One region of the uncultured Rummeliibacillus sp. genome, then DNA from elsewhere that is predicted to be linked to it. Evidence: riboswitches for the same ligand, from Rfam matches in the RefSeq annotation. Region 1 holds a riboswitch; each other region holds the start of a gene.
The links. A riboswitch is a leader RNA that binds a small molecule or an ion and turns the genes downstream of it on or off. The one in region 1 is predicted to bind thiamine pyrophosphate.

Region 1 (3,284 bases):
CATTTTTTTCGTAGTACTACTCGCATGATCATCATGATTATGTTGTTTATTTCCGCTATTATGTATCTCGGATACAACATTTACATCTGGTTCTATTTTTTTTATAATTTCCGTTGCTTTTTTCTCCAAGTCTTCCATTTGATCTGGATTTGAAGCTTTAATTTGCAATTTTTTGGTTACAAAGTCAACAGAAGAATGAGTGACTCCTTCAAGTTTTCCTACTTCAGTCTCAATCTTCGCTGCACAATTGGCACAATCCAATCCATTCAAATATAAAGTTCTCATAATACTCGGATTATTTTTTTCTAGTATTGTAATATCAGGTTCTAGAGTTTTGACTTTCTTCTTTGCTTCAGCTACAACATCTTCTACTTGTTTTTCATCTGTTTCCATTAAAAGTGACTTTGTTACAAAGTTCACTGAGCAATTTGAAATCCCATCTATTGTTTTAACACCATTCTCAATTTTTTGAGCACAGTTGGCACAATCTAATCCTTCTAATATGAGTTCACGTTTTACTTTTGCCTTTCCTTCGTCCATTTGTTATTCACCCTCTTTATTCTTTTCCTTCATTTGTATGAATCATTGCAATTGATACTAGTTGGTGTACGTGTTCATCTGCTAATGAATAAAAGGCGAGCTTTCCTTGTTTTCGAAATTTCGCTAATCCCATATTTCTTAATAATCGTAAATGGTGCGAAGCAGTTGCAGTTGAAGAACCAATGATATTTGCTACATCGCATACACATAATTCCTTTTCTAAAGTTAAAGCATATGCAATTTTTAACCTTGTTGAATCGGCTAATGCCTTAAATAGCAATTCAACACCATTCACTTCTTCTATTTGCTGTTTTATCTTCGTTACTTTTTCTTCGTTGTAACAAAATACTTCACAACTATCTGAATTCGTTTTCTGAGCATCTTTACTCAAATCATCCACCTCAGTCAAACATCCGTTTGAATATAGTATATGCTTCAAACTTTACAATTGTCAAAAATGTCCTCAAATTATATTTTTTATCCAGATTATCTTAATAATGAAAAGTCTTGCATAAATTTTTGTACGTGATAAGCTATATAAGGAAACTGAATAGCACTAGGGGTGTCCGAGGACGGACTGAGACTGAACACCGGTGTTCTAAACCCTTTGAACCTGATCTAGTTTACGCTAGCGGAGGGAAGTGAGTTATATAAGTAATGATTCTTGTTATTTAACCCACTCTCCTATTGAGTGGTTTTTTTATTTGTACGAAACAACAATTAAATATTATTGATTCTACTAGGGGCGCCAATTGGCTGAGATTGTACCCTTTGAACCTGATCTAGTTTGCACTAGCGGAGGAAAGTAGTTTATGAGACATGTTATTTAATGTTTTACCGAAACTGCTTTCTTTATAGGAAGCAGTTTTTATTTTGTTTTAGGAGGGAGAAAAAATGACACTTAAGTTAAAAAATATTTCTTATAGCTATAGCAACAAGGACAAACAAAAAAATCAAGTAATTTCAAAACTGAATATGGAGATAAAAAAGGGAGAATTCATCTCTATTGTAGGTAGAAGCGGGACTGGGAAAAGTACCATTTTAAGATTAATGACGGGTCTTCTTCAACCCGACGAAGGTGAAATCCGCATTGATGATCTAGAGATTTCTTTAGGTGATGTTGGCTATATGCCACAAAAGGATTTACTACTTCCTTGGCGTACGATTCTCGATAATATTTTAATTGCGTCTGAAATTCAAAAGGATTTACATATATCGAAGGATGAAGCGAGGGTTTGGTTACAAAGAGTAGGCCTTAGTGAATACGAGCACGCACTACCAAAACAACTTTCTGGAGGTATGCGACAACGTGTAGCTTTTTTACGTGCCCTATTAACAGGAAAAGATGTGCTTTTACTCGACGAACCCTTTGGAGCCCTTGATGCATTGACAAAAAAGGAAATGCAATCTTGGTTATTATCCATTTGGCAAGATTTAAACAAAACGATTGTTTTTATCACACATGATTTAGAAGAAGCCATTTTTGTTAGTGATCGGATTTTGTTATTACATCCAGATCAACGGATAGAAGAAATTTTAATACCCTTGCCACGTCCACGAAAATCGGAAATGCTTTTTTCTGAAGAAATCGTAACACTACGTCAAGAATTGGAGAAGAAAATTGCAAATGAAAGCACTCAAAAATTTTCTACAAACCTATAGTTTATTTATCGGATTTTCAATCATTGTACTTGCTATTGTTGAATGGCTTGTACGGTCTAAAATTGTTCCAAGTTTTATCATACCAGCACCAACTGGGGTTGTATCAATGATTTTTGCGAATTGGCAACCACTTTTAATCGAGCATTTAAGTGCCACAATGTTAGAATTTTTTATTGGATTTTCTATCGCTGTCATTGGGGGCATACTTATTGCAGTTATCATGTTTTTCTCAAAAACTATTGAAAAGATTGTCTATCCAGCAGTGGTGATCTCACAAATGATACCTATTATTGCACTTTCCCCAATCTTTGTACTGTGGTTTGGATATACCATCTGGAGCAAGGTGGCTGTCACTTTCTTAATCTGTTTCTTCCCTATTGTTGTGGGAACTTATGACGGTTTGAAGTCCTGTGATAAAGAATATATCGAAATGCTACGTTCGATGGGCGCAAACCGATTTCAAATTTTTCAAAAGTTACAAATCCCAATGGCACTGCCTTCCTTTTTCTCAGGCTTTAAAATGGCCATTGTTTTTGCCCTTGTTGGAGCCACTATTGGAGAATGGCTCGGTGCAAGTGAAGGGTTAGGCTATTATAGCAGAAGAATGTCAGGAAACTTAAATGCCGAAGGCGTCTTTGCAGCTATCACAGTATTAACCATTGTAGGTATTCTATTATTTGCATTAGCGTCATGGATAGAAAAAAGAGTTACAAATAAATGGAGCAAAGCCAACTAAATTAATAGGAGATGTTAAACATGAAGAAGTGGATGAATATTGCAATTGTACTTTTCTTAATCGTATTTTTAACAGGTTGTAATGGAAATAATCAAGCTTCCACAGAAAATGGCAAAAAACTAGATAATATTAGTATCATGCTAGATTGGTATCCAAATGCAGTCCATTCTGCCATTTATGTAGCAAAAGAGAAAGGTTATTTCAAAGATGAAGGTTTAAATGTAAAAATTGAAATGCCTGCAGATACAAATGATCCTCTGAAACTTGCAGCTACGGGAAAAGTAGATTTGGCAATCAGCTATCAAAATCAAGCAATTTTATCAAAATCTGAAGGAATCCCGATTGT
Region 2 (3,284 bases), on a different contig from region 1:
GTCATCTTATCTCCCTCTACTGCTAAAGCAGCCGCACAAATGGAACTAAGTAAGCATCCTGTTCCTGTCACTTGTGTCATCAATAGATGACCACCTGTAACACTTCTCACTTCTTCACCATCTGTTAATATATCTGAAGGTCCTGTTATAATAACTAAACAGTGATATCGACTCGCTACTTGTTTTGCCACTTGTTCAATATCAATTTCCCCTTCACCACTGTCTACACCTTTCGCATGCCACTCTACACCTGCAATTGTTGCTAATTCCCCAGCATTACAGCGGATTAAATCGACTTGCACTGCTACCAATAAATCTTGAACGGTTTGTTTTCGATATGCCGTGGCACCAACACCAACAGGATCAAGTACAACAGGTATCTGTCTACTATTTGCCTTACGCCCTGCAAGTATCATTGCTTTCCTAGTACGATTGTTAATCGTTCCAATATTAAGCAATAACGCAGATGCATTGGATACCATTTCTTCTACCTCTGACGATTCATCTGCCATAACCGGTGAAGCACCAATTGCTAGCAACCCATTAGCAGTAAAATTTGCTACTACATAATTCGTCATGCAGTGAATAAGAGGATTAGTCATTCGAATTTTAGATAAACTCATAGCTAGTCACTTCACCTTTCCAATCTTCAAATGTCCAAGGCATCTCCCAGAACTTCCATTCATAATAACAGCTTTTTTTAAAATGCGATTTTAATCGTGCTACTTTTTCAGGTTGCTCTTCTGCAAAGCGATTCATCATCGACTTTTGCAATTCAATTTTTTCTTTATAATCTGGGGAACTGTACATAGCAATCCATTCTTCATACAATTTGACACCGGGTTTCGCATTTTTATACTTTTCTCCGATTTCTTGATACAGCCAAGGACACGGCAACATTGCTGCGAATGCTTCTGCAACATCACCATTATGGGCTGCATTATACATATGACTTACATAATTATATGCAGCTGGAGCAGGTTCAAATTCTTCTAATTCTTTTTCTGTACACCCGAGCTCTTGAAAAACTGTTCGATGTAATTCAAGCTCAGCTGCATTGATAAAACTGGCTGTTTCTAGGAAATAGTTAATATCTTCATTCGCCGTTGCTTTTGATGCGGCAATAGCCAGTACTTTTGTGTAATTTTTTAAATAATAAGCATCCTGCATCATATAAAATTTGAATTTTCCAATTGGCAGCGTCCCATTAACCAATCCTTTTACAAACGGATGCTCAAAACTTCCTTCCCAATACAAATTTGTTTCTTTTCTCACTTCTTCACAAAATGTCATTCTAAGTCCTCCTTAGTAGTTGGACGTAGACGCAAAAAAGTCTCCATGAATGGACATAGAGACTTAAAGTGTTACGTTGCTCCCTACGTCAGTATTAACTGTCAGGTTCCAAGGGTCAGGTTTTACCTTCTCAACACAAAAGTGTCCCCCCGCACATAAATATTTGTTTTGGGTACAAAAAAACTCTCCAAATTATGGAGAGCTACTGTACAAAATTTCTTTGAATGTACTTTGCTCCCTACGTCAGTGTTAACTGCCAGGTTCCAAGGGTCAGGTTTTACCTTCTCAACACAAAAGTGTCCCCCTGCAAATATTTAAGTTACTTTTATCGTAGCATTTATGAATTAGCTACTCAAGGATAAATTTACCTACTCTTACTATTCCATTTTGGAATCAATACTTCCTTTATCAATCATATCTCTACTTTCAAATTCTCTGTTAAGCTCATTAAAAGGAGATGGTCAAATGAGTGAATGGAATGCAGTTTTATATGATCAAAAGCACAATTTTATTTCAAAATTTGGCGGAGGTTTAGTCGAATTGCTAGCACCACAGAGAGGTGAAAATATCTTAGATTTAGGCTGTGGTACAGGAGATTTAGCTAACAAAATTGCAAATCAAGGAGCCTTAGTACATGGCATCGATGCATCAGAAACAATGATTCATCAAGCACAAACAAAATATCCACAATTACAATTTTCTGTAAATGATGCTACGCAAATTAACGTACATCATCAATTTGATGCGGTATTCTCTAATGCCGTATTACATTGGATCAAACAACCTGAAATCGTTGTACAAAATGTTTATGATGCTTTAAAGTCAAATGGCCGTTTTGTTGCTGAAATGGGTGGGAAAGGAAATATCTCTTCAATTGTAAATGCGATTAAACAAAGTATGACTGAATTGGGTTATGCGTATATTGAAGATTACTTTCCTTGGTACTTTCCTACAGCTGAGGAATATAGTAAATTATTAGAACGGGCAGGCTTCCAAGTGAAGATGATGACATTATACGAACGCCCAACCCAGCTTATTGGAGATGAAGGGATCAGAAATTGGTTGCAAATGTTTAGTAATAATATTTTTCAACATTTATCTAATACTCAAAAACAGAATGTTATTCAATTATGCGAAGAAATTTTAAAGCCTCAGTTATATAAAGAACATACTTGGATTGCTGATTATTGGAGGCTCCGGTTTGTTGCAGTTAAATAGACAAAGGAAAGGCATTTCAATTAATGTGGAATGCCTTTTATATTGAACTTCAACAGTTTATAGAATCTGTTAATGCACTATAAATAGCTTTGCTACTTTCTAAAAAAGCTTGAATATCACTAGATATGTATTTAGAAATAAAATAAGTTTGCGAAGTAATCTGCTGAAATAAGTTTAAGGATTGAATCCTTAGTATGCCTTCTTCTCCTTCTTTTTGCACAACACTTTGTGGTAAAAATGCAATTCCCAGTCCCTGCTTAACAAAATTTTTTATAACTTCAGTTTGATTAACTTGCATACTTTTATGTGAAGGAAATTTACCTGTAAGCACATGCTGAATGTCTTCCCAGTATGGTGCATATTCATGGGTTAAAATGGTCTCATTTTTCAATAATTCAGTTGCCTCTACTTCACTTTTAGAGGGTGAACTCACTAATTGAATAGCTTCATCTGCAATCATTTCAATCTGCAATTCTCGTATAGGTATTATTTTAGATAGACCGACATCTACTACACCACGGTAAACAGCTTCTCCTATCTGATTGGAATTTAATAGTTCAAGCGAAATCTGAATATGTGGTTTATTGGCATTAAAATGCTCGATAATCTTTGGTAATGTTGAGTTAGCAATCTGCGGGGCTGCACCAACTGTTAGATGAGACGTATAACCATCTAAAAAAGCTTGTGTACTCCTTAGCGTTTCATCAAGCATGTCAACTAATTTTTGTGCTTTGACGTAGAAATGGGCACCAGCCATATTTAAACGTACTATT
Region 3 (3,284 bases), on a different contig from region 1:
GTTTTGAAGAATTACTTGTTACAACTGCTGCTCTTTTCTTGAGTGGTGTACTTGTTGTAGGAATTATTTTTATCAAAAAACAAAAGCCCTCTGAATAAATTCAGAGAGCTTGAATAAGTGGCTTAATGGTTTCAAACTTTTAAGCTGCTTTTTATTTTAACTTTTTCTAGTCAATTTTTGTTGTAATAATTGGTTCGCCTTTTGTAACAATGATTGTATGTTCAAGTTGAGCGACTAAAGATTTATCTGGTGTAATAAAAGTCCAGCCATCACCAGCTTCTACAATATGCTCAGCTTTTTGTGAGATAAATGGTTCTACTGCTAATACCATTCCTTCTTTAAGAATTGTACGATCCCAAGCATCAAAGTAATTTAACACATATTGTGGTTCTTCATGTAGAGAGTGTCCAACACCATGTCCAGTTAAATTCATAATAACTGATAACCCATTATCATGAGCTTCTCGTTCTACTGCTTTACCAATTTGGCTTAAACGAGAACCAGCTTTAACCTTTTTCATAGCACGATCAAATGCACTTTGTGCTACATCACAAATTTTTTGAACTTCTGGTTTTTCAACATCTCCAACGATAAATGAAATACCTGTATCTGCATAATAACCGTTAACATGGCCTGACACATCAATATTAATCAAGTCACCGGCTTTAAGTTTATGATGGTTTGGAATACCATGTGCTACTTGTTCGTTAACACTAATACAAGTGTAACCTGGGAAATCATATTCTGCTTTTGGTCCTGAAACAGCACCTTTTTCTTCGAATAATTTACCAGCTAAATCGTCTAATTCTTTTGTTGTAACACCTGGTTTTGTTGCAGCTTTCATCGCTTCACGAATTTCAGCCATCGCACGGCCTGCTTTCATCAAAGCATCTATTTCTTCTTTCGTTTTTGCAATCATTTGTAACGATCCCTTCTCATTTTATCTACATTTAACTATACCACAATTTAAGAAATGCGGTTTTAGAAAACACCCTGACGTTCTAAACTTATAGCTATCATATTATAGATACAGTAAAAGTTTACTTATACATACAAATCTCCTTAACATCATAAAAATGAAAAAAATTTATCAAATAAAATAACCTAGTTCCTATTAATATAGAAAACTAGGCCAATTGCTTTTTATTAAGCGTCTATTCTTTTTATCTCTTATGCTCTAATAATTTTGGTGCTGTAGTAAAGAGAAGAGATGCTACAATGATTGTTAATATAATGGCAGGTATCATATACGACCCATTATAAATAATTGAGTATAAATACACGTTTTGTTTTCCTGCATATTCAGCAAAGAATACAATTCCTGCCACCGTGTGTGCAATATAGCGTAATAACCCACCTATAAAAGTGCCAAGTGTAATATACGCCACCACTTGCTTTTTCTTTCCTTCCTTACTAGCCTTAAGTAATTGACGTCGGACGATTCCGGCTAAACCTACAACTGTAAACGCAAAGAAATAATCGATAAAGCCTTGTAATGGGGTTAAAATATAACCTCCCATTATTACTTGTAATGTTCCTATTAGGAAACCCGTTACAAGCCCTGGTACTGTTCCCCAACGAAAAGCCATCAACACAATTGGTACCATCACAAGACTAATAGAGCCTCCCTGAGCCCACAATCTAAATGAAAGCTGATCTAAAACTAAACCAATTGCTGCAAAAATCGCAATTTCAATCATCATTAATAATTTCTTATTGTTCAATTTTCATCCTCCTTAGTTCAGATGCAGATCACATAAGTCTAAAGCTTATTCTGGTATTGCCAGAATTAGATATTCACCATAAAAAAAACGACGTCAGGATAGTCCTGACATCGAATAAGTCGGTTTTCTATCCACATTCCTACGCAAGCATTAACTTACAGGTTCAAAGGGTTAGAACTTCGGGTTCACTCTCAGCCGTCCTTTACGGCTCCCCTTGTGGTCGATACATCATTAAATTTTTTTGAACATATTTATTGTACTTAACTTAAGTTGGAAATTCAATAGAGAATAATTCTTTGTCTATTGTAAAACATATGAATCTTTTATCCGCTTTTATACGTAGGATATATATGAATGTTTGAATGGAGGTGATGAATGTGAATAATAATCGTGTATTATCATCGCTTTGTTATTTTAGTGTCTTTTTTGCAGGATTTATTTTACCATTAATCGTGTTCTTTGTAGCAACTGAACCTGAAGTTAAAAGACATGCAAAACGTGCTTTCTTCTCTCACCTATTGTTAATCATACCTACTATTATCGGCGTTATTATCTTCATAGCTGTTATCATAAACTTTGGTTTTGAATCGACTAGTTATGAGTCAATTGGTTTAAATTCAAATGGTTTGTCATACTCATCAAGTGGTGATACATTTATCATGATTGCATGGCTAATATTTATTGTCTTTGAAGTCATTTTATCCCTTGCAGTGTTTATATGGAATATTGTTCAAGGTATAAAAGTTCTTAAAGCTTAGATATTATCTATATGAGGATTTATCATGTCGAAATACAGAAGATCCAAAGAATGGAGTGCTTATTATGCAAGTAAGAAAAGTTGTAAAAGCTGCTATAAAAATCGCACCAATCGTTTATCCAATCATCATAAAAGCCATTGACGCTAGAAAGAAGAAAAACCCTTTTAAAAAATAATGATCATTCCACAATGTATTACTAGAGATAAAAAACCCTTCAATAAATAAGCCATACGTACTTATAGGCTTTCGTTGAAGGGTTTTTATCTTGTTCAGCAATGCAGTTTAGAATGCCCAACTTCCTTTTCTAAAGATAGGCTCTACAGTTCCATCAGGTAGAACACCATCAATATCCATCTCTCCACTACCTACCATGAAGTCCTCATGCGTAATAGAAGTATTGATACCTTTTTCTTCAAGTTGTTCTTTTGAAAGTGCACTTCCACCCTCATAACATGTTGGATAAGCTTCACCTATCGCTAAGTGGTTTGATGCGTTTTCATCAAATAATGTATTGTAATATAGAATGTTCGATGCTGAAATTGGTGATTCATGTGGTACAAGTGCTACTTCACCAAGATATTGTGATCCTTCATCAGCTTTTGTTAGTTCTTGAAGAAGTTCAGCACCAACTTTTGCTTCAGTTTTTACAATCTTGCCGTTTTCAAAGGTAATTTTAAACTGATCGATAATATTCCCTTGGAATGCAAGTGGTTTTGTATTTGACACATAGCCATTGACGCCGTATTTCGATGGCATTGTATATACTTCTTCAGTTGGCATATTAGCGACAAATGATGTACCT

Region 2: another riboswitch for thiamine pyrophosphate. It lies ahead of tenA (thiaminase II); the one in region 1 lies ahead of Q0977_RS07455 (ABC transporter ATP-binding protein).
Region 3: another riboswitch for thiamine pyrophosphate. It lies ahead of thiT (energy-coupled thiamine transporter ThiT); the one in region 1 lies ahead of Q0977_RS07455 (ABC transporter ATP-binding protein).

The regions. Positions count from the first base shown of each region.
Region 1 is NZ_CAKQBI010000008.1:93,208-96,491, forward strand. Features, by position in the region: gene Q0977_RS07445 (heavy metal translocating P-type ATPase) at 1-540, opposite strand, end outside; gene Q0977_RS07450 (metalloregulator ArsR/SmtB family transcription factor) at 557-931, opposite strand; TPP riboswitch at 1,089-1,197, shown strand; TPP riboswitch at 1,272-1,361, shown strand; gene Q0977_RS07455 (ABC transporter ATP-binding protein) at 1,435-2,202, shown strand; gene Q0977_RS07460 (ABC transporter permease) at 2,168-2,938, shown strand; gene Q0977_RS07465 (ABC transporter substrate-binding protein) at 2,959-3,284, shown strand, end outside.
Region 2 is NZ_CAKQBI010000005.1:126,599-129,882, forward strand. Features, by position in the region: gene thiM (hydroxyethylthiazole kinase) at 1-623, opposite strand, end outside; gene tenA (thiaminase II) at 610-1,293, opposite strand; TPP riboswitch at 1,357-1,454, opposite strand; TPP riboswitch at 1,512-1,609, opposite strand; gene Q0977_RS05210 (trans-aconitate 2-methyltransferase) at 1,759-2,511, shown strand; gene Q0977_RS05215 (LysR family transcriptional regulator) at 2,561-3,284, opposite strand, start outside.
Region 3 is NZ_CAKQBI010000009.1:35,379-38,662, forward strand. Features, by position in the region: gene Q0977_RS07935 (tryptophan-rich sensory protein) at 1-98, shown strand, start outside; gene map (type I methionyl aminopeptidase) at 167-919, opposite strand; gene thiT (energy-coupled thiamine transporter ThiT) at 1,164-1,724, opposite strand; TPP riboswitch at 1,844-1,949, opposite strand; gene Q0977_RS07950 (DUF4870 domain-containing protein) at 2,096-2,482, shown strand; gene Q0977_RS07955 (aminopeptidase) at 2,765-3,284, opposite strand, start outside.